DNA from 3 places in the Herminiimonas sp. NPDC097707 genome. Region 3 is predicted to be linked to each of the others. Evidence: predicted binding sites of a transcription regulator. Region 3 holds the regulator's gene; each other region holds the start of a gene.
The links. Region 3 encodes FNR, which switches genes on or off when oxygen is low (the NO sensors DNR and NnrR bind a similar motif). Its sites were predicted from a motif close to TTGATNNNNATCAA; they were not measured.
Positions count from the first base shown of each region.

Region 1: a site for FNR is predicted at 1,915-1,928, ahead of ACIQW9_RS07235 (OmpW family protein). Genes of this name have one in related genera too.
Region 2: a site for FNR is predicted at 2,648-2,661, ahead of oxc (oxalyl-CoA decarboxylase). Genes of this name have one in related genera too.

Region 1 covers NZ_JBIWCI010000001.1:1,498,583-1,502,865, forward strand. The annotation lists tRNA gene ACIQW9_RS07225 (tRNA-Ser) at 1-49, shown strand, start outside; gene ACIQW9_RS07230 (RluA family pseudouridine synthase) at 312-983, opposite strand; gene ACIQW9_RS07235 (OmpW family protein) at 1,237-1,857, opposite strand; gene ACIQW9_RS07240 (class I SAM-dependent methyltransferase) at 2,008-3,330, opposite strand; gene ACIQW9_RS07245 (hypothetical protein) at 3,731-4,096, opposite strand; gene ACIQW9_RS07250 (hypothetical protein) at 4,145-4,283, opposite strand, start outside.
Region 2 covers NZ_JBIWCI010000002.1:129,046-133,328, reverse strand. The annotation lists gene ACIQW9_RS14065 (tripartite tricarboxylate transporter permease) at 1-883, shown strand, start outside; gene ACIQW9_RS14060 (cytidylate kinase family protein) at 1,100-1,933, shown strand; gene ACIQW9_RS14055 (Crp/Fnr family transcriptional regulator) at 1,975-2,583, opposite strand; gene oxc (oxalyl-CoA decarboxylase) at 2,858-4,283, shown strand, end outside.
Region 3 covers NZ_JBIWCI010000001.1:900,507-904,789, reverse strand. The annotation lists gene ACIQW9_RS04240 (ABC transporter permease) at 1-1,469, opposite strand, end outside; gene fdxA (ferredoxin FdxA) at 1,774-2,103, shown strand; gene fnr (fumarate/nitrate reduction transcriptional regulator Fnr) at 2,235-2,990, shown strand; gene ACIQW9_RS04225 (hypothetical protein) at 3,015-3,245, opposite strand; gene ACIQW9_RS04220 (FixH family protein) at 3,262-3,801, opposite strand; gene ccoG (cytochrome c oxidase accessory protein CcoG) at 3,824-4,283, opposite strand, start outside.

The DNA.
Region 1 (4,283 bases), 600 kb from region 3:
TCGACTGTTAATCCGCAGGTCCCTGGTTCGAGTCCAGGTCGGGGAGCCACAGAATATGAAGGGCCTAGTTGAAAAACTAGGCCCTTTTCTTTTGTCCAAATCAGTTCGATATTAGGTGGCGCCTAATACTTCTCTTCCATACTTGCATTTCCCCGGTCTGCTTCCATCGCCACTGCACTTCAGCCTGTGCTGCGCGTTTGGTGCGCAAGCGTAGTCTCACAAGAAATGTCCGCCTGCGAAATCGTCGTGCGATTAAAAATTCTCGCGTAACTCACAATCGAGACGCCAATCAACGCTACTCCTATCCAGAATCAAAACGGACAGTCACTGCGGCCGTAAAACCGTTCGCCGCTGATTGGATGATCGAACTCCACGGTAGTGGCGTGCAACAGAAGTCTGTCGGCCATCTGCTGGCTCTCTGGCGTGCCATAGAGGTCGCAACCCAGAATGGGATGCCCCACACCCGCGCTGTGAATTCGCAACTGATGGGTACGCCCTGTAAGAGGCGTGAACACTACCCGAGTAGTGTCCGGCCCGCTCTGTCGATCCAGAACCTGAAAATGGCTGCTGGCAGTCTTGCCTGTCGTCAGACAAATTTTTAGTTTCGGGAAATTGGCCGGGTCTTTGGCAATCGGCAGCTCGATGTCACCGGCATCTGAATCCATCCGTCCAGCCAACACCGCCTGATAGGTCTTGACCACAGTACGCATCTGAAATTGTCGATTGATATTCGCCGCGACTATTTTGTTGAGGGCAACAATCAACACACCAGAAGTACCAAAATCAAGTCGATGCAACATCAGCGCCGTCGGAAACTGCTGCACCAGACGATAATGCACCGAATCCAGATTGAGCGGATTTTTTCCCGACAGAGACAACAGCCCGCTGGGCTTGTTGATCAGTAATAACGCTTCATCCTGATAGAGGATTTCAATGTCATCGACACAGGGCGGTGCCACAAAGGTATCTATACGAGCAGTCATTATTACTAATCATTCCTTGATCTGATCAAACGTCGTCAAGACTGCCTGCATATTACTGCTGAACAGCTATAAGAATTCACTGGATTGAGACGCATCTTACAGAAAATATCAGCCGATACGGCTATGCGGAAACCGAGTCGCAAAATACAAAAGGGCTTACGCGCGAACGTAAGCCCTTTTTCAATTTCTACTTTGCTATCCTTCGCACTACAAAGATAGCGAAAAGCAAACCTCAGATTGCTCTTCGCGCTTCTTAGAAGCGATAACCAACACCCACGCCGATCAGCCACGGATCGATTTTCACAGCGCTGAGTTGGCCTGCAGCCGTATTCACGTCACTTCTGATCTGTACTTTTTTCACATCCAGATTCAATGACCATTTTTTATCGATCTTGAAATCGACGCCGGCTTGCAATGCCAGGCCGACACTGCTGCTTTCCAGTTGGGCAGTGCCGTTGAGCAGTTTGACGCTGGAAATACGCGTGTAGTTGATACCTGCACCGACATACGGACTAATCGCTTTTCCCGGCGTGAAATGGTATTGCATCAGCAACGTCGGCGGCAAATTCTTGAACGTGCCAATTTCTGCGCCATCCAGCGATACCTTGCGTTTTTGCGGATAGGTCAATATCAGTTCTGCTGCCCAGTGAGGCGTGAAGAAATAACTGATGTCGAGCTCCGGCATGGTTTTGGAATTGATGGTCAAACGATTCGTTGCGCCAGTACCGCCGACAGGATCGGATTTATTTGCTGGATCGAGATGGACGGCACGCACGCGCACCAACCAAGGGCCTTCTTGTACTTGCTGTGCAAAAGCTTGCGAACTGAGTGCTGTCAAAGAACATAATGCGAGTGCCAATACTGATTTTTTCACGCTTACTCCGAAGTTGATTAGAACGATACCAAGGTATCGCATCAACTTTTCCAGAGTTTGATCTTGATCAAATCATCATCATCCAACTGCTCAAATAGTAGGCAGCTCTACGATATGAGCACAAAGAATAGTCAATAAAATATGCGCGAATTATGCATATATGTCTTTGCGCGTTAAAGGCACAGCAGGCTCGGCGCCGCCCGGATGGGACGCGAGTATCTGGTAAATGCCGGTGCCGCCTGCTTCAAATTCCAATGCACAGGCTGCCATATACAAACGCCAGACGCGATAAGCCGATTCACTGACATATTCCAGCGCTTCTTCGCGGTGCGCTTCCAGCCGGCTGACCCAATGCCTGAGTGTGAGCGCATAGTGTGGACGCAACGCCTCTACATCATGGATTTCAAAACCTGCTTTTTCCATCCGGCGCTGAATATTGCTGACCGTATCCAGCTCGCCATCGGGGAATACATAGCGATTGATGAATTCGGTATCGATCGTGCGTTGCCAGCCTTCTTCGTCATGCGTAATTCCGTGATTGAGAAAAAGCCCGCCGGGTCGTAAGACACGCTTGATGGTGGCGTTATACAGCGGCAGATTTGCCAGCCCTACATGTTCAAACATGCCTATGCTGGAAATCTTGTCGTACACCGCCTCGCCTTCCAGATCGCGATAATCGCGCAACTCCACTGTCACCAGATCGCCCAGGCCTTCCGCCTGTATGCGTGCCTGCCCATACTCGTACTGTTTCTGGCTCAGGGTGATGCCATGCGCCCGTACGCCGTAATGACGCGCAGCCCAGCACACCATCGCTCCCCAGCCGCAACCAACATCAAGGAAGCGTTCACCGGCCTTCAGACGCAACTTGCGACAAATATGATCGAGCTTGTGTGCCTGCGCCTGCTCCAGCGTATCGTCTTTCGATTCGAAGTAGCCGCATGAGTAGACCATCTGCTTATCCAGCCACAATTTATAAAACAGGTTCGATACATCGTAGTGGAACGCGATGGCTGCCTGGTCGCTGCCTTTTGAATGGCGATGCGAAAAATCCCCAGCGTCGAATGGCGTGCCCGCCAGGCTTTTCGGTTTGGCCGGCAAACGCCAGGCGTCGCGCAACAGCGCCCAACGCACGGCCAGTGAAAAATCAAACGACTGAAAATATTGTTTCAATCCCAGCGCCGCGTACAGGTCTCCCTCCACATCGATCAAGCCGTTGATGTAGGCGTCGGCCAGCGGCAATGGGCTGCGGCTGAATATCAGCCGGCGCAAGACAACCGTATCCTTGATCAGCAGCGTGAATTGGGGTGTGCTGACTTCAATATGATTGTCAGCCAGCAGGCGTACGCCGGTCGTACCGGGAAAATTGCGCAATAGATGTTTCAGAATGCGTAGCGCCGCATCGGACTGCCCGGCTTCTGCCGTGTTCGATGAGAGGAAGGAACCGGTAACGAGATTATTGTTTCGATCATTCATTGCTGTCGCCCTATCTGAACAATTACGATGAGTGCCCATATTTGAACGCCGACAGGGCAAGGATAAAACACTGCAAGCAGCCGCTATCCCGATACACACAGGTATCAAGAGGAGCGTCTACATGGGATCAGAAAACAGATGTGCCGCCGTATGCACAGGCAGTGACTGCAAGTATCCTGCCGCTCGCGAAACGCGCAGCAGGTATTGCCGTGAATGCGAATCAGATTTCATGTAACTTTCCCTCTTGTACAAAGCAGAAAATCAGTTACGCCTATCCAAACCGACTGAAAGCACCTTCAGCTAGGTGCTTGAAAATAATGACTACGTCCTGCATGAACACATGATCTTGCAAAGCGAATGCTCTGTGCACGATCACGGCCGCATGCAGGCCCTGCGAAAATTACTTGCGATTGCTGTCGATATCGGCCAGGCACTCCCGGCCTTTTTGCGTAATCTCGAAACCGCCGCCCGCCTCGGTCGCAACAATATGACCCTTCTTGCCCAAAAAGGTTGCCACGTCGGATTTAAGCACTGCCTGCGTATCATTGGCAATAGCGCGCAAGCCTTCAATACAGGCTTTGACAAACAGCGTCTGCTTGCCTTTATCCGTCAGGGAAAGGCTGCCGTCTTTTGCATACGCAATATATTTGAGACCGGTCAGGCGCTTGGTATTGCGCGCCACGCAAGCCGATGGCCGCCCCTGTCGCGGGCCGGCAACTATTTGCGCCAGTGCATCAAATTCATCCGTTGTTAAATCCCCACCCATACACACTTCCCATCTTCATTCATGTTGACGCCGCCGGATGACGAACGCTTAAAATCGCGGCAAATCGGCCAAAGTCCGGCCCGGTACATCGTGATCGATCGTATCGATATCTTCAATACCATGTTGATGAATGACAATATGCACTCTAGGTCCCAGCACCATATCGCCGCCCACCTTGAATGCCGTC
Region 2 (4,283 bases), on a different contig from region 3:
CGGTGAGATTCTGTTGTCGATGGAAGAAGGCCTGGCGTTCTCCGGTAAATCGGCAAAAATCGATCCTAAAATCGTGTTCCAGACCTGGAAAAAACTGCCCCAATACTGGGTTACTTCGTTGCGCAGCGCCATGGTTGGTATCTGGATGGGTATTACCCCAGGCGGTGCAACACCTGCATCGTTCATGTCTTACGGTCTGGCCAAGAAAATGTCTAAGAACGGTCATAAGTTCGGTACTGGTGAACTCGAGGGCGTGGTTGCTCCTGAAACTGCAGCGCATGCTGCTGGTACTGCAGCGTTGCTGCCTATGTTGGCTCTGGGTATTCCGGGTTCGCCAACAGCGGCTGTTCTGCTCGGCGGTCTGCTGATCTGGGGTCTGCAACCTGGTCCATTGTTGTTCACTGAGCAACATGACTTCGTTTGGGGCCTGATCGCCAGTATGTATCTGGGTAACCTGGTTGGCCTGGTAGTCGTTCTGACAACAGTCCCGCTGTTTGCATCGATCTTGCGTATTCCATTCTCGATCATTGCCCCGGTGATTATCGTAATTTGCGGTATCGGTGCTTACACCGTTAATAATGCAATGTTCGATATCTGGTTGATGCTGGTGTTTGGTGTGGTCGGCTATCTGTTCAAGAAACTGGACTATCCGTTGGCTCCATTGGTTCTGGCGCTGGTCCTGGGTCGTAATGCAGAAGATTCGTTCCGCCAAGCGATGCTGTCGTCGCAAGGTGACGTATCGGTCATGTTCTCGAACGGTCTGGTTGGCACCATTACCGCTCTGGCGCTGATTATGTTGTTCTGGCCGCTGATTTCTCGTGTGATCGCACTGGTTCGCCCTCCTAAAAAGGATGAATTCGCAGAGCACCGTGCAGCAGAATGATTTTTGCCTAATCTGATCAAGGGGTTGCTGTAATCAACGGCCTCAAGATGTGATCCAATGCCCCGCAAGGTTTTAGCCTTGTGGGGCATTGTTCTTTTCCATGCGGGAACGTTAGCAGGGTAAGTTGGTCTGATTGAGGGCTTTGAATTGTGCTATATCGATATTTTTCTTTCAGTCTTGGGCTAAAAACATCAATTCATAATTAAAGGAACCGCTATGCCAGTGATCGCAATGACGCAGGAAATGGGCTCGCTCGCCAAGGATATTGCCGTGCATTTGGCAAAAACCCAGAATCTTGCTGTGATGAAGCACGAGATAATCGATCATCTTGCGGAAAAGATGGATTTGAGCAAAAGCGTAATTCGCCGATTGCGGGAGGGGAAGGCTGGTTTTGTCGACAGGATAACGACGGATGACGAAAGTATGGCTTTGTACACGGCCGAAGAAGTTTTTGATTTGGCGCGGAAGGGCAATGTGATATTGCGTGGCTGGGGTGCGACTTGTCTGCTTAGGCCTGTGCCGCATGTGGTGACTGTTCGAGTCACGCGCTCCATGAGCAAGCGGGTTGAATGGTTAATGGCGCATTTGGAAACTGATGATGCCGACTTTGCCGAGGCGGAAATTCGTCGTAGCGATGCGGCGCATAGCGCTCGCATGCAGCAGCAGTTCGGGGTGGAGTGGGGCGATCCGATTTTATATGATCTGGTGCTCAATACCGATCGGTTGTCTATTGAAAGCTGTGCATCGCAAATTTTGAGCCTGGTGGGTCGGCCTGAATTTCAGGAGTCTGCAGCATCGCAAGCCGTGCTTGAAAACATGGCGCTTGAGACGCATGTGCGCGCTGCGTTACGGAGTAATCCGGCCAGCCATGATGTAAGAGTCACTATCGAGGCGAATGCCGGGCGTGTGGTGTTAAGCGGAATTGTGTTGCATGCGGATGAGTTGATTGCAGCAGAGAGGGTGGCCTCGGCCGTAACCGGTGTTGTCAGTGTGGACAATCAGTTGCGCCTGATGGCAAATTCAAAACTATACTCATCCGGGGCATACTAGTCTGATAATGCGATTTGGGTCTGACCTGCGGTTTTCCCGGGTCAGATTTTTCCCTGATGTTTTAGCCGGCTCAGCGTCTCTGGAGAGAGATTCAGATAGGAAGCCAATTCTTTTTTGGGAATGCGATCGAACAAATCCGAATGTTTGCGTACAAAGCGTTGCACACGGCCTGGCGCGTCGAGTAAATGCAGAGTAATGGTATGTGCCATAATCTCACTCATCAGATGCATGACATCGTATTCAAATGCCTGTTTGACATGCTCATGTTTTTCCATGAACGCAATCCATTGCAATAACGGCAGCTTTACTACGCGGGCTTTTGTCACGCAGATAATACTGTAGGGGGTTGGGGTTTTTAAGCGCCAGGCGGCGTAACTTGTCTCCATGCTGCGTTCATCCGCGAAGCGCAAGATCATTTCCTTCGCTTGCTGGTTGGTAACCACTCGCTTCAGGATGCCATCGAGTATGAAATACTGCTCCATTTCATGCACACCCTGATGCAGCAGGAAGTCGCCTTTAGGGCAATCCACGACGAGCAGGTGCGGCTCAAGCTCGGCCCACTCGCTTTCACTCATCTCTTTCAAGACGACATTTTGTTTGAGCTGAACACGAATGACATTACGCTCAGGATGATTATCTACAGTCGGCATTTACTTTGATAAAGTAACAAAAGGATCAGAGGGGAAGAGCTACTTGGATATCATGCGTTGAAAATTGACCGGGGTCAATGATAGAGGCGCCGACACATCGCTATGATACCCCCACTTGGATAGATATGCGTAAAAGCGCATATCTAAGGGTATCTCTAAAAGTCACCCGATCTGATTTTTAGAGGTGCCTTGCAAGTAAAAGGGCTGGCAAAGCGCCAGCGCGCCACGGTCTGAGCAATTGCTCAGACTAAATTAACGAAGAGAAGAATCCATTATGAAAAACGACATTCAAGCGACGACAGAAGGCGTAGAGCTGACCGATGGTTTCCATCTGTTGATGGAAGCCCTGGAGATGAACGGTATTACCAACATCTACGGTTTGCTTGGTATTCCTGTCACAGAGATCGGCCGTATGTGGCAAGCGCGTGGGAACAAGTTCTTCAGTTTCCGTAATGAGCAAAATGCGGGTTATGCGGCATCGGTTGCCGGTTACCTGACCAAGAAGCCAGGTATTTGCGTGACCGTTTCCGCGCCAGGCTTCCTGAATGGTTTGACCGCTTTGGCTAATGCCACGACCAACTGCTTCCCGATGATCCTGATCAGCGGCTCCAGCGAACGCGAAGTCGTCGATCTGCAACAAGGCGATTACGAAGAAATGGACCAGTTGAACATCGCTCGTCCGCATTGCAAAGCTTCTTTCCGTATCAACCGTACTGAAGACATCGGCGTAGCAGTTGTTCGCGCTATCCGTACAGCATTGTCGGGTCGTCCAGGCGGCGTGTATCTGGATATCCCAGCACGTCTGTTCAGCACCACGATGAGTGCAGAAGAAGGCGCGAAAACTCTGTTCGTTCCTGTTGATCCGGCTCCAGCACAGATCCCAGGTCCAGACGCTGTTGCGCGCGCTGTTGCATTGATCAAAGGCGCTAAAAAGCCATTGATCTTGCTCGGTAAAGGTGCTGCTTACGCACAATGCGACGCAGATATCAAAGCGTTGATCGAAGAAACCGGTATTCCATTTACGCCAATGTCGATGGCTAAGGGTCTGGTTTCCGATATCCATCCACAATGCGCTGCTGCAGCGCGTTCGATGGTGTTGCAAGAGTCTGACGTTGTCGTGCTGATCGGCGCGCGTCTGAACTGGTTGCTGGCCCACGGTAAAGGCAAGACATGGGGTGGTGCGAAGAAATTCGTGCAAATCGATATTCAGGCGAACGAAATGGACAGCAACGTCCCAATCGCGGCGCCGCTGGTTGGTGACGTTGAATCCTGCGTCAACGCACTGCGCGCTGGCTTGAAGGGCATGGCCAAGCCAACAGAATGGATGGACGCTATTGCTGAACGTGCGAGCGGCTCCAAAGCGAAGCTGGGCACCAAGCTGACCACCGCTACACCAGTCATGAACTACTTCAACTCGCTGGGCGCAATTCGTGATGTGTTGAAAAACCATCAGGACGTTACCTTGGTAAACGAAGGTGCAAACGCACTCGACAACGCACGTATGATTATCGATCAATATCAACCACGCAAACGCGTTGATACCGGTACTTGGGGCGTCATGGGTGTTGGTATGGGTTCGGCAGTTGCAGCCGCAGTGGAAACCGGCAAGCCAGTCGTTGCAGTTTGCGGCGATAGCGCATTTGGTTTCAGCGGTATGGAAATCGAAACCATCACTCGTTACAACCTGCCAGTAACCGTGA
Region 3 (4,283 bases):
AAATAGACGCGTTTCCATTTCAGCCATCCTTTCAGGCCGAGATTGTCGGATGCCAGCCGCAGTTCGTTTGGAATCGTTGCCGCACCGGCCACAACGTTGAACAGGATGTACCACTGCGTACCGAACACCATCAGCGGACTCAGCCAGATATTGGGATTGAGCTGCATGCTTACCAGCACATACACGACCAGCGGAAACATCAGATTGACCGGGAATGCCGCCAGAAACTGGGCCGCGCCCTGCACGCGTTGCGAATATTTCGGACGTAGGCCGATCCAGACTGCAATCGGCACCCAGATCAGCGAAGCCAGTCCGATCAGCAGCAATACACGCAGCAAGGTAATGAGGCCGAGTTTCACGACGTGCAATATTTCCGCCAGGCCGATATCGCTATGGATGAACATCGCAAGTTTGAACACGGCCAGCAAGCTTGCAAACAGAATCAGCGCGTTCCAGATGCGCGGCCACCATGGGTGGATGGCGCGTGCGCTGGTTTGCGGCGAGGTGCCGTCATGCTGCAGGCTGAACCAGCCCAGCGTGCGACGCAACAGGCTCCAGACACGATCCGACAAGGCGCGCATCCAGCGACTGCGCCGTCCCCAATCCAGCAGCCACGAACGCTGTGCCGTATCGCCCTGCGATTCCTCGAAGCGAAATTTGTCAGCCCATGCCAGCAGCGGTCGAAAGAATAATTGGTCGTACAGCACAATCCCGGCCAGCATCGCACCGATGGCCCACAGAATCGCCTGCAGGTCCCTGGCTTCGATCGCCACCGCAATATAGGCGCCGATGCCGGGCAGCTTGATATCCTGTCCGGCAACCGAAATGGCTTCCGCCGCCACCAGGAAAAACCAGCCGCCCGACATCGACATCATCATGTTCCACAGCAGGCCCGGCATGGCATAAGGCAGTTCCATGCGCCAGAAACGCTGCCAGCCTGACAGTCGAAAAACGCGTGCTGCTTCATTGAGCTCGGACGGCACCGTGCGTATCGACTGATACAGGCTGAATGCCATATTCCAGGCTTGCGAAGTAAAAATGGCGAAAATCGCTGCACACTCGACGCCCAGCAGATTGCCGGGAAAGAAAGCGATGAACGGCGCAATTGCAATGGCCTGAAAACCGAGGATAGGCACCGATTGCAGGATATCCAGCATCGGAATCATGACTTTTTCGGCGGCTCGGTATTTGGCGGCAATGGCGGCAAATACAAAGCTGAACAGCAATGAGAACCCGAGCGCCATGAACATGCGCAGAATGGTGCGCAACAGGTAATACGGCAGATACGCTGGATCGAGCGAAATCGGCGTTGCTTCGCCGACCATGAAGGGTCGGCTCATCTGCGCCGCGCCAAATGCCACCGCGAGCAGCACGATCAGTACCAGCGGCAACAGGGCCCAGTCCCAGCGATTGGGCGAGATCGCCAGCAGCGATCGATCGGCCTTGCGCGGGGAAAACAATTCAAACATGCTCACACCTTCTACTCATGATGACCTGGCCTGAAGGCGCGAATATTGTGCAATTCAATATGCGATTCTTTTCTCTTTAAAAATCGCAGAATATGCAGGCTCAACGCGCTTGCGGTCGATTGCGTGGACAAGCCGGCACGAGAAAAGTGTGCAATCTGCCAAATATCAGGATGAAGCAAGTCAATAAAACAATTGTGAACATGCTTTAACAGCCTGTTTCTCATGCAAATTCGATGACAAATTCGGCTATTCGTCTGGCTGACGTTACAATGTCGTCTGTGCCTCATCGTATGGAATGGAGAAAATGCCTTTTGTCGTTACCGAGTCATGCATTCAATGCAAATATACCGATTGCGTGGCGGTATGCCCGATGGACTGCTTTTTCGAAGGCCCTAATTTTCTCGCGATTAATCCGGATGAGTGCATAGATTGTTCAGTGTGTGTGCCTGAATGCCCGGTTAATGCGATCGTTAATGCGGCGGAAATCTCGCCTGAGCAGCAACATTTTGTCGAATTGAACCGGACGCTTTCCCGGCATCCGGACTGGAAACGTATCAGACTGCAGAAGGAACCTCTCCCCGAACATGCAAAATGGGCGGAGCTTAAAGATAAACTACCCTTGCTGCTGGTTTGAGAAAAGTAATCAACGCAGATCGTTATACCGGTTTTGAAAACGCACAGCCGTAGCAGACATCGCCAAACCGATTGCAACGGATATAACCATGAAGTATTTGCCACATTACTTTTAAGATACATGACCAAGACATGAGCAATCCCTCTCCTGACCTTAGCCCGACACTCACCGTTAGCGCTGTGCGCGCCAGTTGCGCTACCTGCAGCATGCACCAGTTGTGCCTGCCGATGGGATTGGGTGAAAACGATATGGATAAGCTGGACCAGATCATAGGCCGTCGTCGCAAGGTGCCGCGCGATGGATATCTGTATCGGATGGATGATCCGTTTACCAATCTGTATGCGGTGCGCATCGGTCATTTCAAGACTTACCAGGTCAATGCAGGCGGCGAACAGCAGATCACCGGCTTCCAGATGGCGGGAGAGTTGCTGGGCATGGATGCCATCAGCACCGATCGTCATCATTGCGATGCGATTGCGCTGGAAGACAGCGAAGTCTGCGAGATTCCGTTTCCGCGCCTGGAAGAATTGTTTGGCAGCATGCCTATCCTGCTGCGCCACTTCCACCGCATGATGAGTCAGGAAATCACGCGCGAACAAAGCGTCATGCTCCTGCTCGGCAATATGCGCGCCGAACAGCGTTTCGCAGCCTTCCTGGTCAATCTGGCTTCGCGTTACGTGGCGCGTGGTTATTCTTCAACCAGCTTCCAGTTGCGCATGTCGCGCGAGGATATCGGCAACTATCTGGGCCTGACGATAGAAAGCATCAGCCGCCTGCTGTCCAAGTTCAAGAAACAGGGCTTGCTGAAAGTGAGCAACCGCGAAATCGAATTGCTCGATCCGGTCACTCTGAAGGCAATGGCCGCCGGCACCGAAACCTGCGGCTGATTGCAGCGCCAGACTGCTATAGCGTCATCCGGCTTTTTTCGGCTCTTCGTTCAGATAAAGAGTCAGAAAGCTGGAAAGCGCGCAGAACAGCCACAGGGCAAAGAAGCCTATCGTATAAGCCGCCATCGGCTGCAAGGCGACCTTGCTGCTGCTGAATGTCAGCAGGTAGGGATCGAACACAGAGAAAAACAGGCCTTCCGCCACAATCGCAGCGAGAAAAGACGGCCATAGAACGATCATCAACAGTCGTCGCATTGTGTGTGCTCCCCTTTTATTTTTTCTCTGCCTCATCTGCTTCAATCACGATCTTGCGTTCTGCCGGCCATGACCAGTGAGCGTTCAGACGCCAATCGCGCTGTTCATTTTCGACCAGAACCTGCCAGCGTCCCATCTCGAGCACCGGTAATGCTACTGCAAAATTTCCGTTTTGATCCGGTTGCAGCAACAGCACGAGGTCTTTTTCCGGAATGGTTGCATGGATCAGCCGCATATTGAGGTTGCCGGTGGCTTGTCTGGCCGTATTCGCCACGCTGCCCGTCAGCATGCGGGTGGACGCATCGTACTGCGCGCTGAAGCGCACACCGAGATCAGTGGCCACACGATCGCGCCGCAAATCCTGATTGATCGCCTTGCCCTGCTTGTAGTAATCGTCGACCACCAGTGCATCCTGCCTGGAAACGGCAATCCAGATCGTGATGCTTCCGGCGATGACCACGATGAACGGTCCCAGCATCAGCAGCCACGGCCAGCGATGTTTGTACCAGGGTCCTTCATTTGCTGTCTGGTTCAGTAGCGGTGCTGTGCGTGCCATCGTATTTTCCTTTTCTTGCGTATCAGCGCGGCACAAAAAATACCGCATCTTCGGTGACTTGCAGACGGCGGTCATCCACCGCCTGCAGCGTCACGCTAATTTTGTTGGAACCCGGTTCGCCCTGCCCCTGATCGGTACGCAGGCGTATCGGTACGGCGCGTGTTTCAGTAGCAGCCAGATCGACTTCATCCGGTGTAACCAGGCGCAGCGATTCTATGCCGTACACGCTGATGCGATAACGATGTGCAGATTCAGAAGTGTTCATGATCTGCAGACGGTAGACATTTTCTATCATCCCGTCTTCCACTTCACGGCCCATTGCACCGCGATCACGGATCACGTCGAGTTTGAGCGGCGTGCGCAGCGCCAGTGCGGTGATGAATACAATCACGATCGCCAGCAGGATGCCGGTATAGATCAGCACCCGCGGCCGGAAGGCGCGGCGCCGCACTTCCTTGGGTGACAGATTGTTAGTCAGCGCA